2 regions of the Pseudoalteromonas sp. GABNS16E genome follow, and region 1 is predicted to be linked to the other one. Evidence: riboswitches for the same ligand, from Rfam matches in the RefSeq annotation. Region 1 holds a riboswitch; the other holds the start of a gene.
The links. Region 1 has a riboswitch for lysine ahead of dapA (4-hydroxy-tetrahydrodipicolinate synthase). Riboswitches for the same ligand answer to the same signal wherever they lie in the genome.

Region 1 (9,231 bases):
AGTTATCTTTTAAAGCTGCATCGTCGTACTGGCTATGATCTTTGGCAAACTGGGTGACTAAATCACTATTGTAGTGATACATACGGTTCCAGTTAGTGCCAGTAATAGGGTCGAATCGGCCAAGGGTAAACTCCCCTGATTTTTGATTGCAACCAATAGGGTTAGCATATGGTACTAAGGTAATGTCGCCTTTTAAATTGAGCTGTTTTACCTGCTCTAGCAGCTGAAAAATAACCGCGTTACCTTGTACCTCGGCGCCATGCATGTTGGCTTGAATATACACGCTTGGCCCGCTGCCATCGCCTTTTAAGCGATACACCGGAATAGTTAGGGGTAAGCCGTTTGCTACTTCCCCTACTACAATGTTTTCTTGGCTAATGGGTGTTGTTATGCTCATGTTTATTACCTTAAGTAGTGACTGGCATCTTCTGCTTGGCGCACACACGTGAGCTCGCCATTTTGTAACACGTATTCTGCAGCTAGTTCATGGCATAAAAAATAGGGCATGCTTTCGGTAAAACCATAGGCGCCACATTGGCTAAACACCAGCCAGTCTTGCTCGTTTAAATCGCTTGGTAGGGTATGCTCGCCTAAGCAATCAAGGGCAGTACATAATGGGCCGTATAAGCTCATTGCTTGTTCTGGCGCCGTTGATTCGCGTAGTAACGCCGCAGGAAAATCTTGGCTTGTAACAGCAGGGCGTAATAAGTGGTTAATACCACCGGTTAAAATAACTTGCTGTTGCCCGTAGTTTTGTTTGCACTCAACGACGGGGTTAGCGTAATGACCGCATTCGCCTACAGCGTAACGGCCAAGCTCCATCCAAAGCTCGTCTACACCCGCATCTTTTTTAATTTTTGCCAGCGCGGTGATTAATCCATCCCACTCAAGTGTTGCATCGTTTGGTGTGTAAGGGATACCTAAACCGCCGCCTAAGTCTAAAATTTTCAGGTTTATATTTAAGTTATTAGCCAAGGTGGTAAGCGGTGCAATCATTTGCGACCACAGCTCGCTTAGCTTTTGTGTGCTAAGCATGTTGCCCCACTGAAAAATATGTAGGCCATCAAAATTAAGTGCTGGGTAATCGCGGGTATTGAGCGCTTGCCATTCATCGCAACCAAGCCCAAACGGAGTAAGGCTGTCACCCCCTAATGGGTTTTTTTCACCTTCTGGCCAGCGTAATTGCACACGCAGTAATACTTGCAGCTGCGTATTTTGCAGCTGCGCTTGCTGGTTTAACCAACGTACTTGATTGAGGCTTTCGGCAACAAAAATACGCACGCCGCGCTCAATAAAGTGTTTAATTTGTTTAGGGCTCTTTGCAGGCCCTGTGTTGAGCACGCGCTGTGAACTAATACCTTGTGCAAGGACTTGTTCAAGCTCACCTTTACTTGCTACGTCAAAGTTAAATCCGGCGCTGTCTAGGCATTGAATAACCTTAGAAAGCGGATTGGCTTTTACCGCATACCAAAGCTTTACATCGGTTTGCGCAACTAAACGGGTAAGGTGTGCGTTTAGTTTGTCTAAGTCGTAAACAAAAAAAGGTGTATCAAGTTGCTGAGTAAGTGTATTTACGGCGGCCTTGATAGGCGTGCTCAAAAAGCTCATTATCGTAAAACCTCTTCTAGCAATAACGATGCATCGCTTTGCTCGTCGCGGTATTTAACAATGAGTGCACACGACATGCTTAGGCCTTGCTCACGAGCCCATTCGTTAGACGCAGGGCGAGAACCTGGTATTACAATAGCGTACTCTGGAATTGGCTCGCCTTTATCTAGCTGGCGCTCGTTAACACAGTCGTAAACCGGAATAGTTGCAGATAAACGCACACCTGGTGCAAGTACAGCGCCTTTTTTAACCACTACGCCTTCAACAATAACACAACCTGCGCCAATAAACGCATCGTCTTCAACCACTACTGGGCTTGCCCCAATTGGCTCAAGTACACCACCAAGTTGAACAGCTGCGCTTAAATGTACATTTTTACCAACTTGTGCACACGAACCCACTAATGCGTGGCTATCAACCATAGTACCTTCGTCGATGTATGCGCCAATATTTACGTACGCTGGTGGCATAATAATAGTGCCTTTAGCTACGTAGGCACCGCGGCGAACACTGGTGCCACCTGGTACCATACGCACGCCATCTTCAGTGCTAAATTCTTGTGGTGCAAGGTTATGCTTATCAACAAACCCGCCTGCAAACTCGGTGTTAGTGCCATTTTTAAAGGCTTCTAAAATGCCTTGTTTTACTTCTACGTTAGCTTCCCATTGGCCGCTTTCGTTTTGTGATGCTGCGCGTACTGCGCCCGATTCTAAATTATTTAGTAGTTCTAACCAGCTCATTATAAAAACCTGTGTTTAATGCCAAGATAAAATGGTGTCGTTTGCAGTGGTAATGCAATCGGTTTGCGTTAACTCAAGATGCGTTAAAGGTGGACGCAACAGTGGGCTATTTAAACGCCCTTGCTGGTGCATTAGCACTTTAACGGGTATAGGGTTTGCTACAGCAAATAGGCTATTAATAGCGCGAGTCCACTGAGCAAATAAATTGGGGTGTTGACCGCTTAGGCTGCGCTTTACAAATTCGTGTGTTTGCAAAGGCCATGCATTGGCCGCAACCGAAACTAAGCCTTTTGCACCTGCTTGGGCAAAGTAGGGCATAAGTGCATCGTCGCCACTGTATAGCGCTAAATTAGGCGCGGCTTGTCGGTATGCTTCAAATTGGGTGATGTTGCCACTGGCTTCTTTTAAAGCCCACAGTTTTGGATGCGCTTTTAAGTTTTCAATGGTTTCGATAGGAATGCTTACACCGCTGCGCCCAGGTACGTTGTATAACATACACGGATGCGCGCTTTCGTTTAATAAGCTTTCGTACCAATGTGTTTGACCTACAGCCCCTGGTTTTGCATAAAGAGGCGAGCCTAATAAGTAGCTGTGAATAGGTAATTGGTTACAGTAGCTAACCCATTCTTTTTGTTGGGCCAAGTTACTACCACCAACAGCAACCATAAGCGGTACATTGGGTTTTAATTGGCACATGTGCTCAACAATACCTTGCTGCTCTTTAAGCGTAAGGGCTAAGCCTTCACCTGTGCTACCGAGCAGTAAAATACCGTTGTGTGCCGCTTCTTGTTCGCTAACAAGTGTTGTGAGCGTGTCGTAGTCAACATTACCTTGTTGATCAAACGGCGTAACAAGCGCTGTCCACAGTGCGTAGTCGTCTAAATTGAAGTTGTGAATCATCTCTTACGAACCTATAAGGTGTTCGAGATATTAAGGAGGCTGTATGATGTGAGCCGCATTAACGTCGTTCGAACAGTATTCGAAGAGCGAATGGGCTTAAAATAATAGGGCGCACGGCCTTATTATTTAAGACCAGAAGCTCTCCACCAAACTAATAAGCTGTTTTAAAACAGCTATTGGTGACAGTCGCTAGGATTCAACCTAGTCGCCCGAAGTAATTGCTTCGCAAAAGCGTTTACCTCTCGGCGGTATTCCCCTCACATATGCTCACTGGAGTTTGCGCTCCTAACATACGCTACCTGAATAACGCACCTCTTCTAGCCCTTTGTATTTTGTTTAAACCGCAAAAGGTTTAACAAAATACAATTTAAATAGGGTAATTGCGGCGATTAAAACATTTTAGCCGTCTAGGTGTCAAGTTGCAGGATACAGATTAGTTCATCGAAAATGTGGGTGGTTACGTATTGGCTGCTTTTCTCGTAAACTAACCCTATGAGCAGTGATGAGGTATTTAATAAGTATGGAAAAATTTAGCGATATTTATAAGCGAGCAGTAGAGCGAAAAGGTTCTGAAAAAATGCTTAAGTTATTACTCGCAAAACCCTTATCTAAAAAAGCATTAAGCGCATTAAGTGACGACGACTGGCTTGAAGAGTTTACCCGAAAAGTATTTCAAAGCGGGTTTTACTGGTCGGTAATAAACAGTAAATGGCCCGGTTTCAGAGAGGTTTTTTGGCAATTTAGTGTTGATAAATTACTTATGATGCCGCCCGATATGCTCGAGCAAAAAGCAACTGATGAGCGTATTATTCGTAATTATAAAAAGGTAAAAACAATTCCTGAAAATGCCTACATGATCCACGAAATAGCACAGCAACATGGCAGTTTTAGCAAGTTCGTAGCTAACTGGCCGAGCGATGACATTATTGGTTTATGGGCATATTTAAAAAAACACGGCGCCCGTTTGGGTGGAAATACTGGCCCGTATGCCTTAAGAGCGCTTGGTAAAGATACTTTTTTACTTTCGCGAGATGTAGAAAGTTACCTAAGAGCGCACAAAATTATAGATGGCGGCCTGCAAACTAAAAAATCACTCACTGCCGCACAGGCATTTTTTAACGAAATGCAAAAACAAAGTGGTTTGAGCCTGCAAGAACTTAGCTTAATTGTGGCTTACAGTGTGGGCGACAATCGCGTAGGCATAAGCCAGCAAACAGAGGATTAACCATGAAACTAGTGCCAAGATACACAGACATAGCAGATAACTTCGCAATAGAGGACAGTCCTTCAAGCGTTGCTGCCCCGCAATTACTTTTGTGGAACGAAGCGTTAGCACAGCAGTTTAATATAGATGTTGAGCTAGCGCTGCGCGCCAGTACTTTTGCTGGTAACGAGCCACAACCGGTAAGTGCTGTAGCGCTTGGCTATTCTGGGCATCAGTTTGGGCACTTTTCGCCGCGCTTGGGTGATGGGCGAGCGCACTTACTGGGTGCTATCAGCGATGATAAAAATCAGCTGTGGGATATTCAGTTAAAAGGCTCAGGCGCCACGCCTTTTTCAAGAGGAGGCGATGGACGATGTGCACTAGGCCCCGCTATTCGCGAGTATATTATGAGCGAAGCTATGCATGGCTTAGGGATTAAAACCACGCGGTGTTTGGCTGTTGTCGGCACAGGCGAAGCTGTTTATCGTAATCCGCCGCAACCTGGCGCAATTGTTACCCGCTTAGCAAATAGCCATATTCGCGTTGGCTCGTTTCAGTATTTAGCAACTCAAGGTGATGTAGAGGGATTAAAAAAATTAACTGATGTAGCCATTGAGCGTCATTACCCAAGTATTCAATCAACAGGGGCTCAGCGCTATTTAGACTTTTTAGCAGCCGTTATAAATAGTCAGCTAGCGCTGGTTATTAGCTGGATGCGAGTAGGCTTTATTCATGGCGTTATGAATACTGATAATACCTTGATAAGCGGCGAAACTATCGACTACGGCCCGTGTGCAATGATGAATACCTTTGATTTTGATACCGTGTTTAGCTCAATTGATAAGCAAGGTCGCTATGCCTATGGTAATCAGCCAAATATTGTAAGTTGGAACTGCGCGCGTTTAGCTGAGAGCCTAATCCCGCTAATAGATGAAGATGACGAACAAGCTGTAAGTTTAATGACGCCGCTAATTAATCAGTTTTCTACGTTATTTAACGCGCAATATAATCAAATGTGGGCACAAAAATTAGGCTCAGCAGGTTATAAAGAAGACGATGTAGAGCTTGTAAGTAAGTTATTATTGTTATTTCAAGAGCATAAGCTCGATTATACCAATACCTTTGATGCCCTAACTGAGTCACTAAAGGGTGGCAAAGTGCCAAATGAATTAACGCAATGGGCCCAGTTATGGCAAAAAAGATGTGATGAAAACAGCTATAACCTAATGAGAGCGGCTAACCCAAGGGTTATACCGCGTAATCACATCGTCGAAGAAATCCTTGCGCAATATAATCAACACGGCGAGAGCGAGCTGCTAAGCGACTTTTTAACGGTGATGAGTAACCCATATGATAAAACAGCTAATTTAGCCCGCTTTCAAGAGACAGGTAAAGATGACAAGGGCTATCAAACTTTTTGCGGCACTTAAGTATTGTAATTAATTGTAAGTTTTTGATTATAAATAGTCATTATTAAATAATACAGTGTACAATGATTGAGCAGTTACTCGCTCGGTGTTATTGTGCGCATTCATAAAAAGTAACTATTTATAAATTACCATAATTTATTAATTGCAGATTAGGTAAAAATTTTTACTTAACCTACAATTGGTGGTTGGAATGCCTGTAGATCGTTGAAAAAATTTATAAACTTTATTTTTCGTTAAGTATCGATTAACAAAAGCTCGGGTAGTGTGTACAAAACTGGTTGAGCTAGTATTGATTAGCTACAATTTTCTAAGTTGTTAAAATGGGAAGAAAACAATGAAATTAAAATCACTTACAATTGCAATTGCGTTAGCTGCAACTAGCGCGTCTTCATTCGCTGCCGATAAAGAAGAAGGTTTCTACATTGGTGCATTTGGTGACTACTATGATGCGTCATGGGAAAACATGCGCGCTCAAGCTGGCCTTGACGTAAACGAGTCAACTGGTTGGGGTGTAGAAGCAGGTTACCGTTTCAGCGATTACTGGAGCGCACGCCTTGAGTATGCAGATATGGACTTTAACGCGTTCGATAAAGCTGCGGGCAATCGTAATAATATCGACGGCGAGCGTTACGGTATTGATGCGCTTTACCACCTTGACGGCGGCCCTTTCTACGGTCTATTCGGTATTAAAGAAATGGACGTAGTAGATGACAACACATTTTTAAACGCAGGTGTTGGTTACCAACACTTTATTACTGATGGCTTTTTCGTAAACGCTGAAACTGCGGTATACCAAGGTCTTGATAAAGGTTACACAGATGTAGGTGCTAAAATTGGTATTAACTACTTATTTGGCCAAAACTCTATGCCTGCACAGCCTGTAGAGCCAGCGCCTACAGTAGTAGAAGTACCTGTAGAACCTAAAGACAGCGACAACGACAACATCCTAGATAAAGATGATAAATGTCCTAACACGCCAATGACAGACGCTGTTGATGGCGATGGCTGTACTTTATACGAAGACCGTGAAGTAACAACAAGCTTATTAGTTACTTTCCCACATGATTCTGCACAAGTTGGTCAACGTTACTTTGACGACATTGCATCAGTATCTGAGTTCTTAAAAGAGCACGAAGATACAACTGTACTACTTGAAGGCCACGCGTCAGCTGTAGGTAACGCAAACTACAACAAGATGCTTTCTAAAAAGCGTGCTGATGATGTAGCACAAGAGCTAATTAAAGATGGCATTGCTGAAGATCGCATTACAACTGTTGGCCTAGGTGAAGAACGTCTTAAAAACACAGCTAACACGAAAGAAGCTCACGCTGAAAACCGTCGTGTAGAAGCACATGTAAAATCTATTGAACGTGTAAAAGTTAAGCGTTAATAGTTACTTACTTTATTTTAAAAACCCAGCTTAGTGCTGGGTTTTTTTATGCCTTTAAAACAGCATATGCAGTATTAATTTGATTAAACAAGAATGATTATTACTTAACAAACATTCACGAAAATAGAATTTACGCTTACCACTATTCATAATATTTATAGCCGGTATAATCAGTTGCTTAGCTGGATGGATTTTCATCTATACATAAAAGCTTTATAATCCCGCGTTAGAATACTATAAGTATTGGGTTACTTTTTTTGCGCATGAGGCGCTACCGAATACTTTCACGTCACCAAGAGGGCAATATTGTGCTACAAGAATATCGTAAACACGTAGAAGAACGTGCCGCGTTAGGTATCGTACCAGCGCCATTAGATGCTCAGCAAACGGCTGATCTTATTGAACTAATTAAAAACCCACCAGCGGGTGAAGAAGAGTTCATCTTAGATTTACTAATCAACCGCGTACCACCAGGCGTTGATGATGCAGCATACATCAAAGCAGGCTTTTTAGCGGCAGTTGCTAAAGGCGAAGCACAATCTCCATTAGTATCTAAAGAAAAAGCAGCAGAATTATTAGGTACAATGTTAGGTGGTTACAACATCGCCCCAATGATTGAGCTACTTGATGACGAAACCCTTGCGCCTATCGCTGTAAAAGGTCTATCAAACACATTATTAATGTTTGATGCATTTTACGACGTAGAAGAAAAAGCAAAAGCAGGCAACGAGCACGCTAAAAAGATTATTCAATCTTGGGCAGACGCTGAATGGTTTACTAACAAGCCAGCTGTTGCTGAAAAAATCTCTGTTACTGTATTTAAAGTAACCGGCGAGACAAACACTGATGATTTATCACCTGCACCAGATGCATGGTCACGTCCAGATATCCCACTTCATGCTTTAGCAATGCTAAAAAATGAGCGCGACGGTATCACTCCTGACAAAGCGGGTGAAGTAGGTCCAATCACTAAACTTGAAGAATTAAAAACTCAAGGTTTACCGCTTGCATACGTAGGTGACGTTGTAGGTACTGGTTCTTCTCGTAAATCTGCAACTAACTCTGTGCTTTGGTTTATGGGTGATGATATCCCATACGTACCTAATAAGCGCGTTGGTGGTGTATGTTTAGGTAACAAAATTGCGCCTATCTTCTTCAACACAATGGAAGATTCAGGTGCGTTACCAATCGAGTTAAATGTTGATGAGTTCAACATGGGTGATCAAATTGATATTTACCCATACGAAGGTGTAGTTAAGCGCCACGGTACTGATGACGTTATCTCTACTTTTGAACTTAAATCAGACGTAATTTTAGATGAAGTACGTGCCGGCGGCCGTATTCCTCTAATCATTGGTCGTGGTTTAACAGACAAAGCACGTACCTCTTTAGGTTTAGGTGCTACTGACGTATTTAAAGTACCAGCAGTCACAGAAGTGTCTGATAAAGGCTTTACACTAGCGCAAAAAATGGTTGGTAAAGCATGTAACGTAGCAGGTATTCGCCCAGGCCAATACTGTGAGCCTAAAATGACCACTGTAGGTTCGCAAGATACTACAGGTCCTATGACACGTGATGAGCTTAAAGACTTAGCATGTTTAGGTTTCTCTGCAGATTTAACAATGCAGTCATTCTGTCATACCTCTGCTTACCCTAAACCAATTGACGTAAACACCCACCATACGCTTCCTGATTTCATCATGAACCGTGGCGGTGTTTCACTTCGCCCTGGTGATGGTGTAATTCACTCTTGGTTAAACCGTATGTTATTACCAGATACTGTAGGTACTGGTGGTGATTCACATACACGTTTCCCATTAGGTATTTCTTTCCCTGCGGGTTCAGGTGCAGTAGCGTTCGCAGCAGCAACAGGTGTTATGCCACTTGATATGCCTGAGTCTATTTTGGTTCGCTTTAAAGGTGAAATGCAACCAGGTATCACTTTACGTGACCTAGTAC
Region 2 (9,231 bases), on a different contig from region 1:
CGGCCTTCTTTTGCGCCGCGCCATACAAGCTGGTTTGATTCGCGGTCAATAATATCAATTACTAACGTACCCACTTCGTATTCACGGGCGCTAATATCGCGTTGAAAACCCGTACCCCAGTATCCCCAACGTGCGCCGTAGCCTACGTTAAAGCTGTCTACTTCTAGCTCTTTATCTACCGATGCATGGTAGTTAATTAGTACGTCAGCTTGGGCTGGGTCTACTAAGCTCATACCTAATGTTTGGCTAAGCTCTTTATTAACGGCAGTACGTACACGTTTTTCCATTAAGCCGTTAATTTGGTAGTTTGTGGTGTCTTTGGTTAGGCTCGCGTTTTCTACCCAAGCAAATGTTTTAAAATTACTAAAGTTGGCTGATTTGTCGTAATCCCAGTCTGGGGTTTGCGTACAGGCTGTAAGTAATGTCAGCGCTGCAACAATAAGTATATTTTTCATTACCTTTGCTCCAATAAAATGCGTTAATTTAAAATAACACACATCGTTTAAATGTGTATTAGTTTAACGTCCTATATTTTAGTTTAGTTGGTTTGCCTTAACGGCCAATTAATTGTGTTCAACTTCAATCCAGTCTTTTTCGTCTACCCAGTTTTGGGCGCCATCTTTTACTGAACGAATAGGTACAATGTAATCACAGCTTACCTGCGGTTTAACCGAGGCAAAAATTGGCACAAAGCCAAAGCTCAGTGCCGTTTCTATGATTGCTTTTTGGTTTTGCGGGTCAATGTCGGCCGCTTCATCAATATAAATAGGTATACGGTAAAGGTTTTGTTCCTGATCGCTTAATAAGTAACGAATAAACAACATGCCACATAATAACTTAATAGTAATACGCGTCCCGTTTGAGCCAGCTGAATCGATTTTTTCAAAGTGCTCGGTTTCACCTGCGCGGTTAACCACTTCAAAACGAATATCAAATAAGTCAGTTAATGTAAGGCCTGCTTTGTCGGAGGCAAGTTTTATTAGGTGATCTTTTGCTTCGTTTACCGCGCTTTCGCTGTAAGGTTCTTGGCTTAATAAGTCAAGGGTGTCGCCTTGTTCAAACTGATGCGACGTGCTGATGATGGTATCAATACTATCAACCAGCATTTTGCGCGGTATTACGTTAATTTTAAACGCTTGAAGGTTAGAAATACGGTGCTGGCTTATCCCTTTATTAAAGCTGTTCATTTCGCGGCGAAGTCGGTCTAAGTCTTCACGCAAGCCTTTAATTGTTGCGGCTACTTCGGTTAGGGCTACGCGACCTTGGCGCTCAACGGCATCGCGTTCGTTATCAAGGTTATGAAACGCGCTAATCAACTTTTGGTATTTAGTAAATTCGTCGTTTTCGTTATCGAACTTAGTAATACCCGCGTTATATACATGCAAATAGGTATTACGTACGTTTATGTCAAAGTTGCGCAGCTCTTGGCAGTCTTTATTAAAGTGATGTACTAAGTCGCTTAAGTTATCAAAGTCGACTGTTATATCAATCATATACGGGGTTACTTTACCGCTGTATAAATCAAGCGTGTGGTCAATTCGCTCGCTTTTAACTTGGCGTAGGCGCTCGGTTTGGCGATTAATTTGCTCTTGCTTAGATTTAATTAACGAGCGCCTGTCTGCAATTGAGCCACTATTTTTTTGAATGTCTTGCAGGTAGTCGTCAACTTGTTCGCGCTCTGCTAATAACTGCTCTTTTAGCATGGATTGCGCTTCTACCGACTGCTGCATTACCTCAAATTGCTCTAAGCGTTTTAGTGAGCTCTCTGCGCTCATTAGCTCATCGTAAAGTGCATCTTTTTCTTTTTGTTTATCGGCCACGTTAGCGGCTACTTCGCGCTGTTGTTTAAACTCTTTTAACGAGCGTTCCAGCGCGTCTAGCTGAGCGCTAAGCTGGGCTTTGTTTTCGCCGCTTTGCATTTGCACTGGCGAGAGTTTTTTAAGTTTAATGCTTGCCCCTGGTAGGGTTAGTACACCGCCTTTAACGTTTTCGCTTAATAGCGATAAAAATTCCCCAAAGGCGTCTTCATCATCAATGGTTATATCGCCATTGCTGGTGGTGGCAAACGAGAGAATATCGGGGTTTAAAATGCGCGATATTTCTTCGACTTCTTTAAGTGATAGGTCTTCGCGCATTCGAGTAAACAAATTAAACTCAAGGTTTTTAAGCTGCAGTTTTAAGCTTTTAATTTGTTTTTGGGTCTCGCTAATGCGGTAATCAAGCGTGTGTAGGCTTTGCCCTTGTGCGCTGGTAATAGAGTGCGAAAGTGACTCGTAGTCTTGCTTAAGTTGGCCAAGGTTGGTTTTAAGGGTGGCTTTATTTACCAGTTCAAACTCGCTTTTAAGAGCGCTGTAATCTAAAAACCATTGCTCAATTTGGGTTTGCCTGCGTTCTATATCGCGCGATTGCTGTACGTATAAGCTTTGTTTTTGCTCAAACTCGTGTTTTTCGTGCTCTATGTCTTCAAGGGCAATGGCTAGTTCGCTTAGTTGCTCTTCTTGGTAGGTATCAAAGTCTATTAATGCTTGATCAATTTTAGGCGCGTAGGCTGCTAACTTACCTTTAAGTACGGTTTGGTTTTCAAGCATTGATTCAAGCGCTGTTATTGGCTCTTGCATTGATTCAAGCGCTTTTAATTCGCGTTTAGCGCGATTTACTTTATCAAACGAGCGACGCCATACTTCGTAAAAGTCCACTTTAGAGTTAGACATATGGCGTTCAAACACACGTAGCATAAAGCGTTTAACATCGCTTGCACCCAATTTGTGTAAGTTAAGAATACGCCTAAAAATTTCTTTATAAATGGCGGAGTCTTGCACGTTATTAAGCGGGATCATTTTTAAATTAATGTCGCCGTCAAAAGGGGTTGCGCCGCCGGTAAGCAGGGCGTTTAGCTCTTGTGCTTTAAGCTCTATAGGGTTGTAACCTTGCGTTTTTAAATGATTAAACAGCTTGGTAAACTTAATAATGGTATTACCTTGCGTGTACTGCGCTAAATCAAGTTTGCCTTGATAACAAAAGTACTGGTGCGCGTAACCGGCTATTTTACCAAGGCCTGCTACACCAATAACCACCGAGCCATGGGGGAGGTTGGCTTCAAGCAAAATGTACGACTGATCTGATGAAAAATAAAATTTACGGGTTTCATCTAAATCGTGCCCGTCCCATTCGGTTAGGCGCAAATCGTTTATTAGCGGAAATTGTAGGGCGTTAATAACCGAGCTTTTACCGGTATTGTTTGGTGCACAAATAGAGCTGCTTTTATCAAGCGGAATAACACACTTTGCATAACCTGCGGTATTAAGTAGGGCGAGTTTACTTAGTCCGTATAAGTTTTTCATTGCTCGTCCTCTGTAATGTAGGTTTCTTCGTTTACTTCCATAAGTGCATCAATATAGCGGTGAATAGGTGCTTGTAGCATAAAGCCGCCTTCTACTTCGCGGGCAAGGCCTAAACGTACCATGCGCAGGTATACGTCTTTTCGTAAATCTGAGCCCGAAAATATCTCAAGTTGATCAAACAAGTGTTTATTAATTTGCACTAAGGTTTGCATCAGTTCTAAATCGTTTACTTCATCAAATAGGGCACGCATTGGGTCTTTACCCGTATTGGCAAAATGCTCAATTAAAATGTAAATAGTCAGTGCTATAGCACGGGATATTTTCCCCATGTTTGGCGTGCTTTCGTCGCTGGCAAAGTAGTAAAAGCCGCGGCTGTCGTGTTTTAAATCGTGGCCAAGGGCGTTAAATAAGGCGCTATAAGATTCTATGTGCTGGTCAAGCTCTTGCCACATTACGTTGTCTTGTTCGCAAATATGGTAACCCGCACCTAATTTTTTATTAATGGCTTGTAGGTGCGTAAGCTCGTCTAAGTTTATATGTGTCATGTGTTACTCGTCTGCCTGTGTATCTGGCTGAGGCGCAGAATTAAATGGGTATAACGAAAAATGCTGGCCGGCAATTTTTACGCGTGTTTTCTCATCGCTTTGGCTAATGTGAATTTCACTGTCGCTGACTAGTTTTTGATATAAAAATAGCATTTCGTCGGCGTCTAATTCTGGGTAGCTTTCATCTAAAAATTGCAGCAATGGCTGGGGCTTTTTACGTTTTTTATTAAAGCGTTTTGCAAAGCTTGTTTTAACATCGTGGTAATCAGGAATGTTTGGCGTAACAAATGCCGGCACGTCTTGTTGCTCTGGGAGTTGGTATTCTTCGTGTTCAAATTCTACCAAGCTTGCCATATAGGCAACTATATGACGCTGCTGGCCAAGCGAATAGCGCTGCGCATCGCTTACAAAATTTGGTTGTACCGCGCTTAGCATGTTGTCTACGCCATTTTTACGCACAAGGCCAAGCACTTTTGCTGCTTGGCGGGTAATTAGGTTATTACGGCGTAGCTCTTCACGCAGTGGCATAAGCATATCGGCACTTTTACGTAAGCTTTCTCGGCCAACTAAATGCATTTCGAGTATACGTGTACGCAATTGCTCAAGCATACGCTTGTCGTTGTAGGCTTTGCCTGAGCGTTCAATGTGCTCTATTTGCTTACTTATTTGCTGCTCAATAAGTGTAAAACAGGCATGAAAGTCACCGCGAATATCGACCATTTCAAGCATCGGCTCTATGTATTCATCAAAGGCTTCTATTACCGCTTTGTAGCGCTTTTGCAAAGATTGCACCGCGTGATCAGATTTAGCTTGCTCAACAATGTTTAAAATTGCGTTTTCGTTGTGCGCGTAAAGCTTCATTATTTTACGCACCCGATCATCCATAATGCGGCTATAGCGGCGTAAATCGTCATAGTCTTCTATTTCACCGGCATTATCTAAACGGTTTCCTAGGCGTGCTAAATCATCAACCAAAACGCTAATTTCTTGTGCTAAACCTAGGTGTTCTTCTTGTAATAAAAAGGTCGCAAAATCGGCAATGGCGCGGTTTATTTCAAGCTGGGATGATTTAGCCAATGGAATAAGTATATCTTGATTGAGCAAACGATTTGTTTCTTTGTAAATGCGCTCGTTTGTCCACGTGGGCTGTTTTTGCTTAATGGCGTTTTGCACGTCTTTGAGGCTAAAGTCGGCCATTTTAAAACGTTTAAATAATAGCTCTAAAACACCCCAGTGTTCGCTAAGGGTATTAAGCAGCTTTTTAGCTGGGATCATAATGCGGTGATACATCCTAGTAATGAGTTAACTACACTTAAAGCAGAGCGTAGTTTTTATATTTTTATAATAAAAAGTACTCGTTATTAACTGGCTTAATTTACACATTTTTTTAGCTGGCGTACAGGCGAGTTACATTAAGCGCTGTAAAAGTAGCCAGCAATGTAAACCCGGGCTAAATTATTCGCGTTATATTAACTAAAACACCTTGACAGCTAGACGTCTAAACGATAACTTTCAAAGCCCCGCCACACAGTGGGGTTTTGTTTTATTAGCCACAGGTTAATACAACATTCAGAAGAGGTGCGATACTTAGGTATTTAATGGTAGGTGACGAACGCCCATAACCATTAAAGAGGGAAGTACTCGCCGAGGAAAACAAGGTTACGTCAACCGTGTTTTTCGGTTTATGGGGCTGAATCCCCAAAACTGTCACCAACTTAGGTGGAGAGCTTCTGGCAGTGGACACATCTTATTTGCATTCCTTTGCCAAGTTCTTCTTGTTTTTTAGCGGTTTGGATACCGCGAAAGGAGACGAAATGACTACCCAATCAGTGCCACAAACAGTATCAGGCGCAAAATCAGATTACATCGTTGCCAAATTTGGCGGAACCAGTGTTGCAAACTTTGAAGCGATGAGTCGCTGCAGCGAAATTATTGTTGCAGATAAAAGCGTACGTATTGTAGCTGTGAGCGCCAGTGCAGGCGTAACTAACCACTTAGTTGCACTGTGCAAACCCGACCTTAGTAAAGAGCAGCGCCAAGCACACATAGATGGCGTATTGGCTATTCAACAGGCTATTTTAGATGAGCTGTCGCTTGATGCCGATTTAGCGGTGGGTTTTAACGAGACGTTAAAAGCGTTTCAAACGTTAGCCCTTGAAACACTCACCACTGATCAACAACACGATGAGCTGCTTAGCTTTGGCGAACGTTTATCGTCTTATTTATTTGCTCAAGTGCTGCGCTTAAAAGGCTTAAATGCAGATAGGTTTGATGTACGCAAAGTGCTTAAAACAGACAGCCAATTTGGTAAAGCAACGCCCGATGTTGCGGCCACTGCACAAGCTGCTAAAGACCTGTTAATTCCGTTATTAGATGAGCAAGTAATAGTTACACAAGGGTTTATTGGTAGTGATGAATTTGGCCAAACCACAACGCTTGGCCGTGGTGGCTCTGACTACAGTGCGGCGTTATTAGCAGAGGCTATTAACGCTAAAAGTGTACACATTTGGACCGATGTAGTGGGTATTTTTAGCACCGACCCGCGTTTATGCGCTAAGGCAACGCCAATTGCTCGTTTAAGCTTTGATGAAGCCGCAGAAATGGCGACATTTGGCGCAAAAGTATTGCACCCTGCAACTATTTTACCAGCAAGCCGTAGCCATATTAATGTATTTGTAGGCTCTAGCCGCGAGCCAGAGCGCGGAGGAACGTGGATTGAGCGTGAAAAATCGCAGCAGCCAGGTATTCGTGCCGTTACGCAGCGTAAAAACCAAATATTGCTAACGCTTAAAAGCCCAGAAATGTTATTAGCAAGTGGCTTTTTGGCCCGTGTATTTACTATTTTAAGTGAATTTAATATATCGGTAGATTTAGTTACTACCTCAGAAATTAGTGTTGCCATAACCCTAGATAACGCGCCTAATGCCTCGCGACCTGAGCTTGAGCAAGCGTGTTTAGATAAATTGGCCGAATTTTGTCATGTATCGGTTGAAAATAACTTAACCTTAGTGGCGCTTATAGGGTCTGAAATACAGCTACGCCAGCACGAAATGAACTTAATGAACGTATTAAAAGAGTTTAATATTCGATTAATTTGTCATGGTGCAAGTAAGCACAACTTATGCTTTTTAGTAGAGCAAAGCGAATCAGATACCGTGGTACAAGCAATACACAGCCGCTTATTAGAAAGCGCTGCTTAAGCTTTTAAAGCCAAGTTATTCAGTATCCAAGTTATTAAGTATAAAGCACCGCCAGTCGGTGCTTTTTTTATGCGCCACGCTTATATCAAACTCCTCATTGGCAACCGTTATGCTGTTACTCGATGCTGTAAGGTTTAACAAAGAAAATTCATCAAATACATTTGGGCTAAGCAATTGCGCTATTGGGCGGCTAGTTGCTTTAGCGAGTGCCTCTTTTAAGGTCCAAATTCTAAAAAAGCGGTGGGCTTGCTCTTTTATAGCCAAAGGCGCGGTAATTAAGGCAATTTCAGCCTTATGATAAAAATGCTTAGCGAGCTTTTCGAATGGGCGTTTTAAGTTAATTTTTTCAATATCAAAGCCGAACTCCGCCTTAGTAACATTAAGTGCAACGCCAACTAAGCCATGCGAGTGCGAAATACAGGTATTTATAACGGTGTGGTTTATATGGAGCTGCAGTTTTGAGCATTCTTCATTAAAGTGGGTGCTCATTTTATTAAGCGGTATGTGTGCGTATTGGGGCTGAGTATGCTTTGCAAGTTGCTTTAGTAATATGCGCGATGCTAGATATTCTTGCTTTGCTTGCATGCGTTTACGACGATTTATAACCCTTAGCTCAAATGGGCTTAGGTACTGGGTTAAATCAAGGTGTTCTAAATTAAGTGTGTTGGCATTAAACACTAAAATAGTATTGTTGCTAGGGGATAAATCGCTATAAAAAGAGGGAGCAATACTTAGGGTGTTTTTAAAAAAGTGGTTAGTCATACGCGCTTAAAATAAGTGAGTGCTGTAATTATGAGCGGTTAACAGCGCTTATTTATGCCAAAAGCAATTTTATTACTCAGTTGGCATTAAATATGGTTTAATTCACAATAATCAAAGAATAACAGAATTTGTAGATGTATGGCACAAGTGCGTGATGGATTTCAAAGCCGTTTTGGTTTTGTTTTAGCCGCTGCAGGCGCAGCAGTGGGTTTAGGTAATATTTGGGGTTTTCCTACGCAGGCGGCCAACCATGGTGGCGGTGCATTTTTATTGGTTTACTTTGTAGTTATATTTTTACTTGCGCTACCTGCGCTTTATACCGAACTTTATTTAGGCCACCAAGCGCAAGCAAACCCAGTAAAAGCATTGGGTAATGCGTGGCAAAATACCAACAAAAAAGTAGGGGCTGCCGCAGGATATATTGGCCTTGCGGGCGCTGTGATTATGCTTAGCTTTTATTCTATTGTAGCTGGTTGGATGCTCTCTTACGCCATAGAGCCTATTACTACATTCTTTGGTTTTACCGCCGTAAGCGAGTTTTTACACAGCGACTCTATGGTGCGTAATTTTATATTTACGCCGCTTATGCTTATTTTAACCGCCAGTATTATTTTAAAAGGGGTTAAATCTGGGATTGAAACCTGGTCACGCCGTTTAATGCCATTGTTATTGGTGCTACTAATAGGCTTAATTTTTTATATAGCCAGTTTAGAAGGCGCCAGCGAAGGGTTTGCTGCTTATTTAATTCCTAATTTTAGCCAAGTGCTTGACCCAAATTTAATCATTGCTGCAATGGGGCAGGCGTTTTTCTCGCTCTCATTAGGGGTTGGCTGCATGATGATTTATGGCTCGTACCTGCAGCCAGATGCAAACCTGCCAAAACTAACTGCAAGCGTTGCACTGCTTGATACCAGCGTGGCATTTTTAGCAGGTTTACTGATAGTGCCTGCAATTTATGTAGCGCAGCATAACGGGGTAGAGGTGTTTAGCGGCGGAAAACTTATAGGTGAAGGGCAGCTTATATTTGCTATTTTGCCTGAGCTTTTTAGTACCATGGGCGAAATTGGCTTACTAATTGGGTTACTGTTTTTTGTACTTATGTCGATTGCATCGGTTACATCGACTATTTCTACCACAGAAATACCGGTAGCGTTTTTAGTAGAAAACCACCGCGTAGATCGTACTAAAGCAACGTGGGCCGTTAGCCTAGTGGTGTTAATATGCGCTAGTGCAATAATATTAAACTTTGAGTGGTTATTTGGTTTAGTAATCATGCTATTTACTCAGTACCAACTGCCACTTATGGGGCTGTTTTATTTTATAACCGCAGGTTGGATGTGGAAACGCGGTAATAAGCTTCATAAAGCCAGCACCGGCACGCAT

Region 2: linked by a shared signal. The riboswitch ahead of lysC (lysine-sensitive aspartokinase 3) and the one ahead of dapA (4-hydroxy-tetrahydrodipicolinate synthase) in region 1 are both predicted to bind lysine.

Annotation. Positions count from the first base shown of each region.
Region 1 is NZ_JAQREZ010000005.1:21,856-31,086, forward strand. It holds gene PSI06_RS03530 (succinylglutamate desuccinylase/aspartoacylase family protein) at 1-397, opposite strand, end outside; gene PSI06_RS03535 (PLP-dependent decarboxylase) at 403-1,608, opposite strand; gene PSI06_RS03540 (2,3,4,5-tetrahydropyridine-2,6-dicarboxylate N-succinyltransferase) at 1,608-2,348, opposite strand; gene dapA (4-hydroxy-tetrahydrodipicolinate synthase) at 2,364-3,248, opposite strand; lysine riboswitch at 3,377-3,573, opposite strand; gene PSI06_RS03550 (DNA-3-methyladenine glycosylase I) at 3,769-4,473, shown strand; gene PSI06_RS03555 (protein adenylyltransferase SelO) at 4,476-5,882, shown strand; gene PSI06_RS03560 (OmpA family protein) at 6,217-7,272, shown strand; gene acnB (bifunctional aconitate hydratase 2/2-methylisocitrate dehydratase) at 7,581-9,231, shown strand, end outside.
Region 2 is NZ_JAQREZ010000015.1:21,838-31,068, reverse strand. It holds gene PSI06_RS08410 (DUF4136 domain-containing protein) at 1-455, opposite strand, end outside; gene PSI06_RS08405 (ATPase) at 564-3,341, opposite strand; gene PSI06_RS08400 (condensin complex protein MksE) at 3,338-3,886, opposite strand; gene PSI06_RS08395 (hypothetical protein) at 3,890-5,161, opposite strand; lysine riboswitch at 5,452-5,624, shown strand; gene lysC (lysine-sensitive aspartokinase 3) at 5,701-7,086, shown strand; gene PSI06_RS08385 (4'-phosphopantetheinyl transferase family protein) at 7,102-7,848, opposite strand; gene PSI06_RS08380 (sodium-dependent transporter) at 7,987-9,231, shown strand, end outside.